Regions from separate parts of the Streptomyces sp. NPDC048514 genome, predicted to be linked through region 1. Evidence: riboswitches for the same ligand, from Rfam matches in the RefSeq annotation. Region 1 holds a riboswitch; each other region holds the start of a gene.
What was found. A riboswitch is a leader RNA that binds a small molecule or an ion and turns the genes downstream of it on or off. The one in region 1 is predicted to bind cyclic di-AMP.
Positions count from the first base shown of each region.

Region 2: it holds a riboswitch for cyclic di-AMP, as region 1 does, so the genes downstream of both, ACGFT2_RS09395 (NlpC/P60 family protein) here and ACGFT2_RS27745 (transglycosylase SLT domain-containing protein) in region 1, are expected to answer to the same signal.
Region 3: it holds a riboswitch for cyclic di-AMP, as region 1 does, so the genes downstream of both, ACGFT2_RS04975 (peptidoglycan DD-metalloendopeptidase family protein) here and ACGFT2_RS27745 (transglycosylase SLT domain-containing protein) in region 1, are expected to answer to the same signal.

Region 1 covers NZ_JBICWT010000013.1:120,621-122,876, forward strand. Annotated here, with positions in the region: gene ACGFT2_RS27735 (HAD family hydrolase) at 1-663, shown strand, start outside; gene ACGFT2_RS27740 (PT domain-containing protein) at 672-788, shown strand; gene ACGFT2_RS27745 (transglycosylase SLT domain-containing protein) at 902-1,402, opposite strand; cyclic di-AMP (ydaO/yuaA leader) riboswitch at 1,406-1,585, opposite strand.
Region 2 covers NZ_JBICWT010000004.1:129,263-131,518, forward strand. Annotated here, with positions in the region: gene pcrA (DNA helicase PcrA) at 1-948, opposite strand, end outside; cyclic di-AMP (ydaO/yuaA leader) riboswitch at 1,236-1,407, shown strand; gene ACGFT2_RS09395 (NlpC/P60 family protein) at 1,415-2,256, shown strand, end outside.
Region 3 covers NZ_JBICWT010000002.1:475,105-477,360, forward strand. Annotated here, with positions in the region: gene ACGFT2_RS04975 (peptidoglycan DD-metalloendopeptidase family protein) at 1-939, opposite strand, end outside; cyclic di-AMP (ydaO/yuaA leader) riboswitch at 944-1,106, opposite strand; gene ACGFT2_RS04980 (alpha-galactosidase) at 1,419-2,256, opposite strand, start outside.

The DNA of each region.
Region 1 (2,256 bases):
GCCCCGCGGGTACGGCTCCTGCTGGCGAACCTCGGCTGTACTGGGCTTGCGGTGTGCGGGCAGGGTGCCCAGGTCTACGACGCTGCCGCCGGCCGTCTGCTGTGGTCGGTCCGGCTGGACCGGGAGCTGGCGGAGACCGCGCTCGGCAAGATCGAGGCGGAGGTGGGGCAGGTCTACGCGGCCGTCGACCAGGACGGCGTGGACGGGCTCACGCTCATCGAACCCGGGTATCTGATGCCGCACCCGACGCTGCCGGCGGTCCAAGTCGCCCGGCGCGACGACCTGTGGTGCGAGCCCATCAGCAAGGTGCTGCTGCGCCACGCCACCCTGTCGGACGACGAGTTGGCGTCCGTCGCGCGCGCGGCGGTCGACTCGCTGGCGACCGTCACCATGTCGGGGCCGGGAACCGTGGAACTCCAGCCGCGCGGGGTGACCAAGGCGACCGGTCTCGCGCTTGCCGCAGAGCGGCTCGGGATCGGCGCCGAACGGGCCCTGGCCTTCGGGGACATGCCCAACGACATCCCGATGTTCCACTGGGCCGGACGAGGGGTGGCCATGGCCAACGCCCATCCCGAACTTAAGGCGGTGGCCGACGAGGTCACCTCGTCGAACGAGGACGACGGCATCGCCGTCGTCCTCGAAAGAGTCTTCCCGGCCGGCTGACCGGCCGAGTGGCCGACCGGACAGTTCGCCCGACCGAGCGGCCATCCGCCCGACCGACCGCCCAACTGACCGACCGACCAGCCGAGCGACCGGCCAACCGGCCGACAGACCGGCCAACCGGCTAACCGGCCGGCCGTCACTTCAGCGACTCGCCGTCGGTCCGGTGACCGGTGCGCGCCGGTCCGTCAGGTGCCGGTGCGCACCGGTCCGCCGGGTGAGGGGTGCCGGTCCGCGCAGGTCAGTACGCGCCGAACACGTTGTCGATCGACCCGTACCGCGCGGCCGCGTAGTTGCAGGCGGCGGTGATGTTGGCGACCGGGTCGTAGACGTTGAACGACGTTCCGGCCACGTGGTACGCGTTGAAGGTCGGGTCGATGACCTGGAGCAGGCCCTTGGACGGGATGCCCTTGGCCGCGTTGGAGTCCCAGAGGTTGATGGCCGAGGGGTTGCCCGAGGACTCCCGCATGATGTTGCGGTGGATGCCGTTGTAGGTGCCCGGGATCTTCTTCTCGGCCATGATCGCGAGCGACTCGCGGATCCAGCCGTCGAGGTTGTTCGGGTATCCGGCGAGCGTGGTGGACGGCGTGGTGGCCGTGGGAGCGGCCGCAGGAGTGGCCGCGGAGGCGCCGGTGGCGCCGATGAGCGGGAGGGCGAGCACGGCGGCACCGGTGCCGGCGACGGCGAGCTTGCGGACGAGACGGCTGGTGCGAACGCGGCGAGGCTGAGCGGCAGCAGGCATGGGGAAGTTCCTCTCCGGCGCCTGCGAGGTGAGCTGTCGGGTTCGGGCGGGGAGGTGCCCGGCCGCACTCCGGAGAGTGCGATTTCACCCCTAGCCGTTCCGGTGCGACGTATGCCGTCCGGTCCGGCGACTTACCTGGTTCCCCCGCTCCTGCCCTGCGAATGAGTTCGTCGATGGGTTACGCGGGCGGCGGCAGGATTTGGCGCTCCGCCCGACGGCCCGGAACGTATGCGAGAGCACATGTCGGGAACAAGTGCCTGATTCATACAACGCACTGTTTGACCTTGATCTGTGCCGTATGGGGTACTTGATCCTTTGCGGTTGCCAACTTCTCAACTCGCCGAGGACGTAAGGGAGAAGGGATGGCCGTGCTGGTGGAGGGGGCGAGGGGGGTGGTTGCTCCACGTGACCCAATTCACGAAATAGCAAAATGCAGCAAATCAGACATGGAGGATTAAGCCGATTCGGTCCTGAAGTCGGATTCCGGTGGAATTCGCGATACGCCCTCGGCCGTTCTCGCGCCTCATCGCCGGCCGCGGAGAGGGTGCGTAGGGGGGTGGAGAGGGGGGTGGCGGGGGTGAGTGGGGGCGGCGGGGGATCGACCGTCGCCCGGATCCGGGCGGATTGAGCCGATTCGAGCGCGCCTGGGTGCCCGCGGGGCCGGCAGGGTGGACGCCTCCGTTGTGGGCCGGCGTTACTCCGCTCACCTTCGGATTCGCGACAAGCAGTGTGTACTGCTGTTAAGTCGATAGATATCTGTTCGTATCAGCCGATCAGCACCATACCGGTCATGATCCGATACCGCCCGGGCTGGACCGGTGGGCGCTATCGGTGATCGAAAGAGGACCGGATAC
Region 2 (2,256 bases), on a different contig from region 1:
CTCGCCCGGCGGCACGTCGGCGTCCTCGGGGGCGCGCTCGCCCGTGCCGACCAGCTCGCGCACCAGTGCGTACTGGGCGTGGTTGGTGTCCTGGTACTCGTCGACCAGGACGTGGCGGAAGCGGCGACGGTAGTGCTCGGCGACGTCCGGGAAGGCGCGCAGCAGGTTGACCGTCGTCATGATCAGGTCGTCGAAGTCCAGCGCGTTCGCCTCGCGCAGCCGCGACTGGTACATCGCGTAGGCCTGGGCGAGGGTCTTCTCGAAGCCGTCGGTGGCCTGGGCGGCGAAGTCCTCCTCGTCGATCAGCTCGTTCTTCAGATTGCTGATCTTGGCGCTGAAGGACTTGGGCGGGAAGCGCTTGGGGTCGAGGTCCAGATCGCGGCAGACCAGTGCCATCAGGCGCTTGCTGTCGGCCGCGTCGTAGATCGAGAACGAGGAGGTGAAGCCGAGCTTCTTCGACTCGCGTCGCAGGATCCGCACACAGGCGCTGTGGAAGGTCATCACCCACATCGCGTTGGCGCGCGGGCCGACGAGGTGCTCGACGCGCTCCTTCATCTCGCCCGCGGCCTTGTTGGTGAAGGTGATCGCGAGGATCTGGCCGGGGTGCACGCCCCGCTCGGCGAGCAGGTGGGCGATGCGGTGGGTGAGCACGCGCGTCTTGCCGGAGCCGGCGCCGGCGACGATGAGCAGCGGGGAGCCGGCGTGCACGACCGCGGCGCGCTGGTTGTCGTTCAGCCCCGCCAGCAGGGCCGCCGCGTCGATGACGGGGCGCGGGGCGCCGTCCCGGTAGTAGGCGTCCCGGTCCGGGGGCACGTCGAACTTCCCGCCGAACAGATCGTCCGGAACCGGCTCCGGAGCGTGATCGTCCTCGGGTGGCGGGGGTTCCTCCTCGCGCCCGCGTGGGGCTTGGAGGTTCGCCAGGAAGCTGTCGTCAAAGAGGCTGCTCATCGCTCTCCGAGTCTAGGGCGCCCCACCGACAACCGGTCCCGGTCCCCGGAACACGGCCCGCGGGCGCAGTCCGCTATCGGACATCGTCCCGGAGCGCCGGCCGTCGCCCCGCCGGGGACCGATCATCCCCTCACGCTGCGGAAGCACCTGGTCACGGGCGTGTGAAACCTCCCCCAGGTCACAGAAATGTATCGGACATACCGCACACCAACCTTCACAGGAGTCACACGAGTTGGTTAGGTTTCCGTCAGGCCGTACGACCCCTCTCCGGCGAACCTCGCCGGGCCGAACGGCCTCCGCCGAGTCCGGCGCGCCCCGCACGGTGCCCGGAGCCGGGGACCCACCGTTCCTGGGGTGAATCGGCCGACTCCCGCACGGGACGACGCCGTAGGGCAACCCTTCCGAAGCACCCGCCCGAACCCGACAGCTAACCCGGTAGGCGGCATGTTGGAAGGAGTCGCCTCCCTTGGCGTCGCACCGCAAGCCGCGCCCCGGCGGCACTGGACCGGGCCTGCGCGGCCCCGTTCTCGCCACTGCCGCCCTCACCTCCGTGGCCGTCCTGTCCCAGACGGCCGAGGCCGCGCCCGCCGACGACGGCAGGCCGAGCCCGGAGGAGATCGAGAAGAAGATCGACGAGCTGTACCGCCTGGCCGACGCGCCATCGGAGGAGGAACCGGCGGCCCGGCACCGGGCCCGCGCCGATGAGACCCGCCAGGCGGAGGCCCAGCGCGCGGCCCGGCTCGCCAAGGCGCGCGAGGCGCGGGATCCGTTCGCGGCCGACCCGGACGCGGCCACCTCACTGCTCGCGGGGTATCCGCAGGACCACTTCGCCCAGAACAGGGTGATGAACCGGCTCGCCTCGCGCGTGAAGAACGCGGCCGAGCGGGGCAGAGCCGCCCGGAGCGCGGGAGCAACACAGGCAACGCAGGCAACGCAGGCAACGCAGGCAACGCAGGCAACGGCAGCGTCGTGGTACGACGTGACCGCGGCGGGGGCCGGCACCCCCGGCCCCGAGGCCGGGGCCACCGCCGCCGCCATCGCCCCGGAACGCGCCGCTCGCGTCCCCGTCGCGGACCGCGCGACGAGAGCCGCCACGGCGGACCGCGCCCCGAAGGCCACCACCCTGGATCAGGACGCCAAGGCCACCGCCCCGGACTACGACGTCAAGGCCGCGAAGGCCGCCGTACAGCGCAAGCTCTCGGTCACGCGCGAGTTGCTGTTCCGGCACACGGCCCGGGAGAACGACGGACGGGGCGCGCCCGCTCCCCGCGTCGCGACGCCCGCCGCGCTGCCGTACCCGGCCCTGAC
Region 3 (2,256 bases), on a different contig from region 1:
GCGCAGGTAGTCGACCGGGTCGAGGTCGGAGCCGTAGTCCGCGGTGGTGCGGATCTCGAAGTGCAGGTGCGGGCCGGTCACGTTGCCGGTGGCGCCCGACAGACCGACCTGCGTGCCCGCGGTCACGGTCTGGCCGGCCGAGACGGAGAGCTGCGAGAGGTGCGCGTACTGGGCGTAGAGGCCGTCGTCGAGCTTGATGACGACCTGGTTGCCGTAGGCGCCGCCCCAGCCGGCGGAGACGACCGTGCCCGCGGCGACGGCCTTGAGCGGGGTGCCCGCCGGGACGACGAAGTCGACGCCGGTGTGGTATCCGCTGGACCACATGCTGCCGGCCACGTGATAGCCCGTGCCGACGGTGGCGCCGGTCACCGGGAGGGTGTAGCCGGTGGCGGTGGCGGGAGCGGTGGAGCCGGCCGGCTCGACAGCCGGGGCCGCCTGCGCCTGGGGGGTCTTCGCGGAGGCCGGGGACTGCGCCTTGGCCGACGCGGGCTGCGGGGCGGCCGATACACGCCCCGGGGCGGCCGAGGCGTGCTGCGGGGCGGCCGGCCCGGGGCTGTGCTGCGCGGCCTTCCCGCCGACCGTGAGCTTCAGGCCGGGGTGGATCAGCGACGGGTCGGCGCCGACGGCCTGCCGGTTGTCGTCGTAGAGCCGGTGCCAGCCGCCGCCGACGTGCTGCCTCTCGGCGATCGCCGAGAGGCAGTCGCCGGCCTTCACCGTGTAGGCGTGCACGGCCGGATCCTGCTGCGGCGCGGACTTCTTCGCCGTGGCCGGAACGGACTGCGCGGGCTTCGTGGAGACGGAGTGTGCCGGAGTGGCGGCGTGCGCCCCGACGGCTCCGAAGAGCGGGAGGGCCAGTGCGGCGCCACCGGTTCCGGCGACGGCGACGGAGCGGGAAAGACGCGGGGTCTTGGGACGTCGGTGCTTACCCTTCGCGGGCATGGCGCATTCCTCTCCGGCGCCTGCGAGGTCAGCTGTCGGGTTCGGGCTGGAGTTGCCCGGCCGCGCGGTGCACGGCTTCACCCCTAGCCTGTCGCGGAGACCGGACAGGCAGTCGTACCTGGTGGGTCCCCCGCTCCTGCCGGACACGGGTCAAGTGTGTGGGAATTCCGGGCGGCGGCAGGATTCGGCGTTCCGTCCGGATGGGGGCGAACGTAAGCGAGCGGGACGTACGGAAACAAGCAGCCGATTCCCGGGGTTCGCGTTCCGGAAGATCGAGGACCCGAATCCCCCGTCACCCTCCGTGAATTACCGAGCCCGCATTCCGGTAAGTTCCCTTTTCCTTATCGGAATTACGTGGACGTGATCCGCGACGCTCGGTCACCGATATGACGCTCCTCACGCGCCACCTCGCCACACACCCTCATTTCATGTCCAGCCGTATCTAGTCATGACCAGCTCTACAAATTCGGGCAGAACACCTAGATGCGACTCAATCGGAGAACCGTCGCATCCAGATCACCCCGCAGACCGGTGCGCAGTCCGTGGTGCAGCAGGACCGCCCCGCTCAGCACTTCGCCCGTTTCGCGGCATTCATACGATGCGGTGGGGTCGAGTCCGCGCAGCCGGACCGCCGGCACCGGTTCGCCGTAGCTCTGGGCCTGCAGCCATGCGAGGACGACCACGTCGTCCCCGAGGGAGTACTGGACGGCGCTCGAGCCGCCCGCCGGGGGCCGCAGCCGGAACAGCTCGCCGCGCTGGACGACCGGGCGGATCTCCTTGTACAGCTCCACCCACCGCCGGGCCTCGGTCAGCTCCTCCTCGCTCCAGCGCGTGAGGTCGCCACCGACGCCGAGGACGCCGGCCATGGCGCTGACGAAGCGGAATCGCAACGAGCTGACCCTGCCGTTGAGCTGGGTGTTCGGGCTGTCGGTGACCCAGGCGGCCATGACCTGGGCGGGGTGGATCTGGGTGAAGCCGTGCTGGATGGCGAGCCGGTCCAGCGGATCGGTGTTGTCGGACGTCCACACCTGATCGGTGCGGCTCATCACCCCGAGGTCGATCCGGCCGCCGCCGCCCGAGCAGGACTCGAAGGCGACCTCGGGGTGCGCGGCGCGCAACCGGTCCAGCAGGGCGTACAGGGCGTGGACGTGGTCGATCCACAGCCGCTGGGGGTACGGCTCGCCCGGCCAGCCCGCGTCGGTGAAGCAGCGGTTGAAGTCCCATTTCACGTAGTCGACCGGGGTGCTGGAGAGCAGGGTGTCCAGTCGCCCCCACAGATACTCCTGGACGTCCGGGCGCGCGAGATTGAGGACGAGC